DNA from 3 places in the Stenotrophomonas sp. GQ19 genome. Region 2 is predicted to be linked to each of the others. Evidence: predicted binding sites of a transcription regulator. Region 2 holds the regulator's gene; each other region holds the start of a gene.
The links. The regulator FliA, encoded in region 2, starts transcription of late flagellar genes. The targets are predictions, from matches to a motif close to TAAAGTTTNNCNNNCNNNGGCCGATAA.
Positions count from the first base shown of each region.

Region 1 (3,274 bases), on a different contig from region 2:
AATGCTGCGGATCAGACGCATCGCGCGTTCGCGGTTGTAGCCGTCGATTTCCAGCGAGACATTCATCACCCCGCCCGCGTTGACCGCATAGTCCGGGGCATACAGGATGCCGCGCGCATGCAGTTCATCGCCGACCTCCAGGCTGGAGAGCTGGTTGTTGGCGGTGCCGCAGACGATCTTGCACTTCAACCGCGCCAGGGTCTGCGGGTTGATCGCCCCTTCCAGCGCGCACGGGGCGAACACATCGGCGTTGACGTCGTAGATGTCGTCCGGCTTCACGGCCTCGGCGCCGTATTCGGTGACCGCACGTTCGACCCGCGCGCTGTCCAGGTCGGTGACAAACAGCTTGGCGCCCCGGTCGCGCAGCAGCTTCACCAGCTCCATGCCGATGTGGCCCAGGCCCTGCACCGCGATGCTGGTCTTGCCCACTTCTTCATGGCCCAGCTTGTGCTGCATCGAGGCCATCAGCGCCTGCAGCGCGCCATAGGCGGTGAACGGGGCCGGGTCGCCGGAGCCGCCATGGACCTGGTGTACGCCGGTGACGTACTCGCTTTCCAGGTAGATGTTCTCCATGTCGTTGACATCGGTGCCCACGTCCTCGGCGGTGATGTAGCGCCCGCCGAGCGAGTCGACGTAGCGGCCGAACGCGCGGAACAGCACCTCGCTCTTGTCCTGGCGCGGGTCGCCGATGATCACCGCCTTGCCGCCACCCACGTTCAGCCCGGCCAGGGCGTTCTTGTAGGTCATGGTGCGGCTCAGGCGCAGCGCGTCGGCCAGCGCATCATCGGTGCTGGCGTACGGGCGCATGCGCACGCCACCCAGGGCAGGGCCCAGGGTGGTGTTGTGGATGGCGATGATCGCCCTCAGGCCGGCATCGCGGTTGTGGCAGAACACCACTTGTTCGTGACCGGAAGTTTCGAGGGTTTCAAATAACATGGTGGCTCCGATGGGGCGAACGGCTGGGAACAGCGTCGAACGCACCAGCAAAAGGTGGGTTGTAAAACAAAAAAAGCGACTTCGTCGGATCGGGGGACGGGTCGCGCGGCGCCATTCTAGTGCATTCCGCCGGAGGGTGTTGTCAGGGCTTGCCCCGACCCCGCGACAGGCATCGGCCCCGGTTGCGACGGCACGGGCCATTAAAGTTGCTGAAGATGGCGCCGATGCCGTGGCAACGGTGCGCAGTACCAGCAATGCCAGGACGGACGACGTGGGTGCAGTGACAACACAGAAGCAGTGCCGCCCAAGGCGGCCGCGCGGATGGACATGAACGTGATCGTGGCGGCGGGGCTGGCGGGAGCGGTCGCGTTGGGCGTGGCGGTGACCTGGCAGCGCAGGTGGCGCGCCTCCGCGCCGGCGGGGGCCGCGCGTGCGCCCGTGACGCTACCGACTGCGCAGCCCGGCACTGTCACCGATACTGCCCCCGCCGAGGCGCTGCAGGCGGGCCTGCACGCATTGGCGCTGGTGCGGCGCAGTGGCGACACCGCCGCCGACGACCGGCACCACGATGGCGCGCTGCACGCGGCGGTGGTGGCGGCACTGGAGCAGCGCGACTGGTCGGCCCGGCAGCTGCCCCGGCGCCCGCAACTGCTGCCGCAGTTGATCCAGACGGTCAACGACAGCGACGCTTCGGCCCGCGCGATGGCCGCCATCATCGGCCAGGACCCGGTGTTGACCGGCAACCTGCTGCGCATTGCCAACAGCCCGGTGTACCGCCTGCAGTCCAAGCCGGTGGACAGCCTGCAGCGGGCGGTGACGCTGGTGGGTACCGAGGGTATCCGCCAGATCATCAGCGCGGTGCTCGTGCAGCCGGTGATGCAGGTGCACTGCGAGGCCTTCCCGCAGTTCGGCACGGTGATCTGGGAGCACGCGCTGCTTGCCTCGCGCGCGGCGGCCGATCATGCGCGGCTGGTGACCCATGAAGACGCGTTCGCCGCGCAGTGGCTGGGGCTGACCCAAGGCCTGGGCGCGGCGTTGGTGATGCGGCAGTTGCTGGACGCCTGCGCCGCGCAGGACGGGGCGCTGCCATCGCGCGCGCTGGCCATGCAGTTGCTGGATGCCTGGACCTTGCCCGTGGCCGGGCGCATCGCGGCGGCCTGGGAACTGCCGGGTGCGGTGCACGAAGCGCTGCTGCGCGACGCCGGCACGGCCGAGGGAGGATTGTCGGCCAGCCTGCGCTTCGCGCGGGCGGCGGCCGCCGCCAGCCTGCTGTGCCGGCATGGCCGGATCGGCCAGGCCCAGGCGCTGGCCATCCTGGAACAGCAGCACGGCACCCCGCCGCACGCGCTGCAGTGGATCTGGCGGCGCCTGCATGGGCGCGCGGTGGAAACCCTGGACGCCGACGAGGCGGAGGCCTGAGGGCAGGGCGGGGCGCAGACGGCGTCTGCCGCCAGCGCCGGGTTACAGCTGTGATTCCAGCGGCAGCCAGCTGATGGCGCGTGCGCTGGCCCGCAGCCAGAACGAGGTGTCCGGTTCCCGATCGAGCAGTACCGGTGGCTGGGCGGCCCGATCCAGCCAGCGCACCCGGTCCTGTGCGTCCAGCGTTACCCAGTAGCTCTGCGCCGGGTCGGCCAGGCGCAGGTACTCGGCACGCAGTTGCGCGCCCAGCACCGCATCGTCGAACAGCACGCCCATCTCGGTGTTGAGGTAGGCCGAGCGTGGGTCGAGGTTGAACGAGCCGACGAAACCGCGCCGGTCATCCAGCAGGAAGGCCTTGGTGTGCAGGCTGGCCCCGCTGCTGCCGAACAGGCCGCTGCGGTCGCCATAGCCGTGCGCCTTCAGTTCGTAAAGGTGCACGCCACTGCGCAGCAGGGGCGCCCGGTAGTGCATGTAGCCCCCGTGCACGGCGGCGACGTCGTTGGCCGCCAGCGAGTTGGTCACCACCCCGACCACGGCGCCGCGCTTGACCATGGCGCCCATGCCGTCGGTGCCTTCCTCGCCGGGCACGAAGTACGGCGAGATCATCAGCGCCTTGTGGCGGGTGGCCTGCATCTCGCTGACCAGCCGGGTGACCAGCCAGTTCGACGTGTCATCGCGGCGGTGCTTCATGGCCGGGTCGGAGACGATCTCCACGTTCGGTGACCAGTGCAGCTCGACCGCGTCGCGGTAGTACGAGCGCGCCGACTGCGATTGCTGGACACGGCGCAGGTACGGCTGGGCGACATCGCGCCTGGCTTCGTTCTCGGATTCGCGCACCAGCAGGCGCAGCTGGGCCGGGGTGTGGAAGGCCAGCGCGGCGATTGGAACGGCGGTTTCGCTGTTCCAGTACTCGTCAAAA
Region 1 is NZ_JCAXES010000002.1:57,861-61,134, reverse strand. Features, by position in the region: gene AC6CHL_RS04445 (Glu/Leu/Phe/Val dehydrogenase dimerization domain-containing protein) at 1-936, opposite strand, end outside; gene AC6CHL_RS04440 (HDOD domain-containing protein) at 1,264-2,355, shown strand; gene AC6CHL_RS04435 (phospholipase D family protein) at 2,398-3,274, opposite strand, start outside.
Region 1: the regulator FliA is predicted to act here: its motif matches at 1,138-1,164, upstream of AC6CHL_RS04440 (HDOD domain-containing protein).

Region 2 (3,274 bases):
GCGCGTAGCCCGGCTCGGTACCGGCCGAGACCGAATCCAGCATCGACTGCAGGTAATCCAGCGATTGCTGGGCGGCGTCGAAGTGGTGGGCCTGCAGGGTGGCCTTGCCGGAGCGGGCCATGCCCAGGGTTTCCTCGGCGGCATGGCACAACTCGACCATGGCCTGGATGCCGAGGAAGCCGGCACCGCCCTTGAGCGTGTGGAAGCCACGGAACACCGCATTGAGCTGGTCACTGTCCTGGGGCGACTGCTCCAGCGACACCAGCTGTTCGCCAAGGCGGTCCAGGATTTCCTGGGCCTCGAGGATGAAATCGGCGGCAATATCGTCTGGAACAGCGCTCATGGTGTTACAGCCCCAAATCCGAAAGCAGGTCGTCAGCATCCACCTGTGAAACCTGGTGACGGTCCAGGCCACTCACGGCCGGGCCGGCCAGGCCGTTGTCACGCTTGTGCGCGGTGTCGTCCTGCGGCGGCAGGCCGAGTGCGCCAAACCCTTCATGCACGCGACGCACGATCCCCACCACGCGGCGGATGATCTGCCCGGTGAGGTCCTGGTAGCTCTGGGTAAGGGCGATCTCGGTGAGGTTGTGGCGGATCCGGTCCAGCTGCTGGTCCTGGTCGGCGGTGAGGCCGTTGGCACGCAGCTGTTCGGTCAGCGCCCGGCATTCCTCGGCCAGGTCCAGGGTGCGGTGGGTGGCCTGTTCGGTCATCGTCACCACGTGGTCCAGGCGCGCGCAGGCATCGTCCAGCTCGCCGGCTTCGCTGGGCAGGCTGGGCAGTTCGCCCAGGGCCTGGCCAAGTTCGCGGGCGAGCCGGTTCAGGCCGGCCATCATCGGCTGGGTACGCAAGGCAGCCAGCGCGTCGATTTCCCGGCGCCAGCCGGCTTCATCGCCGCTTTCCAGCGCAGCCAGGGCGTCCTGCAGGCGCTGGACCAGCGCGGATTTGTCGCGAAGGGTTTCCATCAGGCGCTCGCTGCCAGGCGTTCGAAGATCTTGCCGAGCTTTTCTTCCAGGGTCTGCGCGGTGAACGGCTTGATGATGTAGCCGTTGACGCCGCACTGGGCCGCTTCGATGATCTGTTCGCGCTTGGCTTCGGCGGTCACCATCAGCACCGGCAGGGTCTTCAGCTTGGCGTCGGCGCGGATCGCCTTGAGCAGGTCGATGCCGGTCATCACCGGCATGTTCCAGTCGGTGACCACGAAATCGAACGGCTGGCTCTGCAGCAGCGACAGCGCGGCATGCCCGTCCTCGGCTTCGGCCGTATTGGTGAAGCCCAGATCGCCCAGCAGGTTCTTGACGATACGACGCATGGTCGAGAAATCGTCGACGATCAGGATACGCATGTTCTTGTTCAAAGCACTTTCCTCGGTATCAAGTGTTCGCGAGGCCGGCGTCGGCCGCCTCGAAGATCTTCAATCGGCCCCGCAGGCGCAGCACGGCCTGGCCGTGGATCTGGCACACGCGTGACTCGCTGACGCCCAGCACGGCGCCGATCTCTTTCAGGTTCAGTTCCTGCTCGTAGTACAGCGACAGCACCAGCTGTTCGCGTTCGGGCAGCAGGCCGATCGCATTGCCCAGTTCGCGGCCGAATTCGCCACGCTCCAGCACCTGCTGCGGGGTCGGGCCACCCTGGGCGACGGTGTCCAGCTCGCCCTGGTCCTCGATCCGCGATTCCAGGCTCAGCACCTGGCCGCGTGCGGCGTCTTCCATCAGGCGCAGGTAGTCCGGCAGCGGCATGTCCATGGCGGCGGCCACTTCGGTGGCGCTGGCGGCACGGCCGGTGCTCTGCTCCAGGCGGCGGATGGTGGACGCGGCGTCGCGGGCGCGGCGGTGCACCGAACGCGGTACCCAGTCGCCCCGGCGGATCTCGTCGATCATCGAGCCGCGGATGCGGATCGAGGCATAGGTTTCGAACGAGGCGCCCTGGTCGGCGTCGTAGCTGCGCGAGGCTTCGATCAGGCCCATCATGCCGGCCTGGATCAGGTCATCCACTTCCACGCTGGCCGGCAGGCGCGCGGCCAGGTGGTGGGCGATGCGGCGCACCAGGTCCGAATGCTGGGCAATGCATTCGTTGGCGGCGGTGCGTTGCACCTCTTTGTATTGTGCGGCGCCTTTCATGCGGTCACCCCGCGTTGCTTGAGGATGCGTTCCAGGAAGAATTCGACCCCACCACGCGGCTCGGTCGGGGCCTGCCAGCGGGCGGTGCGGCGGGCGATTTCGGTGATCGCCTGGGCGGCCGGGCTGGACGGGTAGGCCTTGACCACCGGCTGCTGGCGCTGCACCGACAGGCGCAGCCAGTCATCCTGCGGCACGCAGCCGAGGTAGTTCAGCGACACATCGGCCAGGAACTTCTCGCAGACCCGGGTCAGCTTTTCGTACAGCACGCGGCCCTCGTTGGGGTCGCGCACCATGTTGGCCACCACCTGGATGCGGTCCACGCCGCGTTCCCGCGAGAGCACCTTGATCAGGGCATAGGCGTCGGTGATCGAGGCCGGCTCGTCGCAGACCACCACCACGGTGTCCTGGGCGGCCTGGCAGAAGGTCAGCACGCCGTCGGTGATGCCGGCGGCGGTGTCCACCACCATGAAGTCCAGCTCGCGCTCCAGTTCGGAGAACACGTTGACCAGGCCCACGTGCTCGGCCGGCTGCAGTTCGGCCATGTGCCGGCGACCCGATGCGGCCGGGACCACCAGCACGCCACCGGGGCCTTCCATGATCACTTCATCCAGGGTGCAGCGCCCGGCGACCAGGTCGGCCAGGGTCAGCTTGGGCTGCAGGCCCAGGATCACATCGATGTTGGCCAGGCCCAGGTCGGCGTCCAGCAGCAGCGTGCGCTTGCCCATGTCGGCGAGCGCCACGGCCAGGTTGGCCGACACGTTGGTTTTGCCCACGCCGCCCTTGCCGCCGGTGACGGCGATGGTGCGCACAGGGCCCAGCGGCTGGCTGCGGGTGGCAGACAACGGGAAGGTCTTGGTCAGCTTGGCGTACTCACGCGACGGCATGGTTCAACTCCGGGTTGCAGGGCATATCGGCCGCGCGGCGCAAATCTTCAAGGCGAAGTACAAGATTGGCGGCACTGGCCCGGTGCAGGTCTTCGGGAACGTCCTGGCCATCGGTGACCCAGGTGATCGGCAGGCGGTGGTCCACGGCCACCGACAGGGCGGTGCCGAAGCGGCCGGTTTCGTCCAGCTTGCTCAGCACCACGCCCTGCGGGTTGGCGGCACTGAAGCGGCGGACCACCTCGTCCATGTCGCCGAAACTGGTGTTGGCCGGCA
Region 2 is NZ_JCAXES010000001.1:278,883-282,156, forward strand. Features, by position in the region: gene AC6CHL_RS01155 (chemotaxis protein CheA) at 1-343, opposite strand, end outside; gene AC6CHL_RS01160 (protein phosphatase CheZ) at 348-962, opposite strand; gene cheY (chemotaxis response regulator CheY) at 962-1,354, opposite strand; gene AC6CHL_RS01170 (RNA polymerase sigma factor FliA) at 1,371-2,117, opposite strand; gene AC6CHL_RS01175 (MinD/ParA family ATP-binding protein) at 2,114-3,001, opposite strand; gene flhF (flagellar biosynthesis GTPase FlhF) at 2,988-3,274, opposite strand, start outside.

Region 3 (3,274 bases), 500 kb from region 2:
GATCCGACGCGACGATTCGTTGATCAGCGCCATCGTGCACACCACTTCATGCACGACATGGCCGCCCTGCGCGGCCACGTCCACCGCGCCGCTCGCCAGCTCGCTGGCCTGGCGGGCGTTGGTGGCGGTCTGCTGCACGGTGGCAGTGAGGCCCTTCATCGAGACCGCGGTTTCTTCCAGCGATGCGGCCTGCTGCTCGGTACGCACCGACAGGTCGCTGTTGCCTTCGGCGATCTCGCTGGCGCCCACCGCGATGGTGTCGGCGGCGAACTTGATCTGCGCGATGATCGAGGCCATCGCCTCTACCAGCGCATTGATGCCTTCGCACAGCTCGGCGATCGGGCCGTTCTTGTCCTCGGTGGCGATATGCCCGGTGAGGTCACCGCCCTTGGCCGCGGCCACCACCTCGCGGGTCTGCGCCACGGCGTGCTGCATGGCCAGGCTGTCACGCACCTGGGCGGTGATGTCGGTGGCGTACTTGACCACTTTGAACGGGCGGCCGTTCATGTCCAGGATCGGGTTGTACGACGCCTGGATCCACACCTCGCGGCCGCCCTTGCCAAAGCGCCGGTACTGGCCGGCGTCGTACTCGCCGCGGCCCAGCTTTTCCCAGAACCGGGCGTAGTCCGGGCTCTGGCGGTGCTCGGGCTCGACGAACATGGCGTGGTGCTGGCCACGTACTTCGTCCAGTGTGTAGCCGGTGGTCGCCAGGAAGTTGTCGTTGGCCGACAGGATGCGGCCGTCCAGGCTGAATTCGATGACCGCCTGCGATTTGTTGATCGCCGCCAGCTGGCCGGACACATCGGCGGCCTGCTGCATCTGCGCGGTGATGTCGGTGGCGAATTTCACCACCTTGTAGGGATGCCCGTTGCCGTCCAGCACCGGGTTGTAGGAGGCCTGGATCCAGATCTCGCGGCCGCCCTTGCCCAGCCGCCGGTATTGGCCGGCGTCGAATTCACCGCGCCCGAGCCGCGCCCAGAAGTCGCGGTACTCCTGGCCTTGGGCAAGGGCCGGTTCGACGAACATGGCATGGTGCCGGCCCTGGATTTCATCGAGCCGGTAGCCCACGGCCTGCAGGAAGTTGTCGTTGGCCTGCAGGATGGTGCCGTCCAGATCGAATTCGATCACCGCCTGCACCCGGTGCAATGCAGCCACCTGGGCTTCCAGCTCGCACTGGCGGCGCTGCGCGGCCACGTTGGCGGCCTGGCGTGCGTGGCCCGTGGCGGTGACGCTGGCTTTCAGGGCCTGCCACAACGAGTGGCTGGCAGCGGCGTCGGTACGTCCTTGCACATGCGCGTGCATACCTGAAGTAAGCATCATCGTGATCCTCGGTGCCCGTTGGCGATTGGGATCCGACGGGGAGCAACCCGCCGGCACATCATTGGCTTGGGGACTTGCGCAGACGTCCGCAGTGCAGGACGTCGCTCCAGCGGCTAATACAACGGCGGTACTGCGGCGTGCAGACGGCATGTTGCAAAGTCACGCGATCGGGGCCGCAAAGGGAGCGCAGCCAATGTCCAACGTGGCCCCGCCTTGGTCGCGTTGCCTTAGACGGTATCGACCCGGCCCGCCGAAGCTTTAGCGGCCCGAAGGGCTGCCGAAGGCCGGATGCCAACAGGTTCAGCCTTCCCCGCCCTCACTGGTCTCACCCGCGTCCAGCGGGTCCAGCCCTTCCATGGTCGGCGTCTCCACCTGCACATTGTTCTTGCCTGCCGCCTTGGCCAGGTAGCACTGCGCATCGGCCGCGGCCACCGCGTCGTCCACGCTCATGCTGCCGCCGATCGCGGCGATGCCGATGCTGGCGCCGACGCTGAGCCGCTGCAGGTCCCAGGGAATGGTCAGCGTGCGAACGCCGTCCAGCAGGTCGCTGGCGATGCGCCGGGCGCGCTTGAGCGAGCAACCGGCCAGGATCACGGCGAATTCGTCGCCGCCCAGCCGCGCCACGATGTCCGAATCGCGCACGCCGTGGCGCAGCACATTGGCCACCGCCCAGAGCATGGCATCGCCGGCCAGGTGGCCATGGCTGTCGTTGACCGGCTTGAAGTTGTCCAGGTCGATGAACATCAGCGAGGCCGACTGCCCGGTCCGCGCGACCCGGGTGATGGCCTGCTGCAGATGGGCTTCGAACCCGCGGCGGTTGCTCAGCTCGGTCAGCGGGTCGACCTCGGCCAGGTGGCGCGCTTCGCGCTGGCGGGCGCGTTGCTGGGTCACATCGCGGATCACCCAGACCGCGCCACTGACCTGGCCGTCCTCGGCGCGCAGCCAGGCACGGGTGAGATCCACCGGCAGCAGCTGCGCGCCCACCGACAGCAGCAGGTCCGAATGCAGGTCCACCGCGTTGCTCTCCGGGTCGAGCAGCACGGCGATGTCCAGCGGCGAGCGGGGCGCGTATTCGGTGGTCAGCTCCATCACGTCCTGGATCTGGCCGCCGGTAAGGGGCGCGGCGCCCTCCCCGGCCAGCGCGCGGGTAGCCGCGGCGTTGGCGTACTGGATCAGCCCGTGCAGATCCAGGGTGAGCACCATGTCGGCCACCGCATCCAGGGTGATGCGCGTGCGCTGCTCGGATTCGCGCAGCTGCAGGCTGCTCTGGCGCTGGGCGGTGACGTCCTGGATCTGCGACACGAAGTGCAGCGGCTCGCCGTGTTCGGAGCGCACCAGCGACACCGACAGCCGGCCCCACACGATGTTGCCGCGCTTGCCCAGGTACCGCTTGTCCATGTGGTAGTGGTCGCGCCGCCCGTTGAGCAGGTCGGCGACCAGGGCCAGGTCGGTGTTGAGATCGTCTGCATGGGTGAGCGTCTGGAAGTCCACTGCCAGCAGCTCGGCGCGCGTGTAGCCGAGGATGCCGCACAGCGCGTCGTTGACATCCAGCCAGCGCCCTTCCAGCGACACCAGCGCCATGCCGAGCGCGGCCGAAGAGAACGCACCGGCGAATTTTTCGGCCGCCAGGTACGCCTGCTCGCGGACTTCCAGCAGCGGGGTGATGTCCACCGCCATGCCGACGTAGCCGATCCGGTGACCACCGCTGGCGTCCAGCGGGCTGATCGACAGCCGCACCTGGCGGCGCTCGCCGTCCTTGCGCACGTACGTCCACTGGTGCGACCAGGTGCCCTGCGTGGCGTGCGCGGTGAGCGCTTCAAAGACGGTGGGCACGCGGCCATCGGCATCGGCCTGCGGGCGCAGGTACTCCATCATTTCATCCGGGTCATGGAACAGGCCCGGGTTGACCCGCCCGATCACCTCGGCGGGCGTGTAGCCCAGCAGTTTCTGCGCC
Region 3 is NZ_JCAXES010000001.1:779,188-782,461, forward strand. Features, by position in the region: gene AC6CHL_RS03330 (methyl-accepting chemotaxis protein) at 1-1,317, opposite strand, end outside; gene AC6CHL_RS03335 (PAS domain S-box protein) at 1,621-3,274, opposite strand, start outside.
Region 3: the regulator FliA is predicted to act here: its motif matches at 1,555-1,581, upstream of AC6CHL_RS03330 (methyl-accepting chemotaxis protein).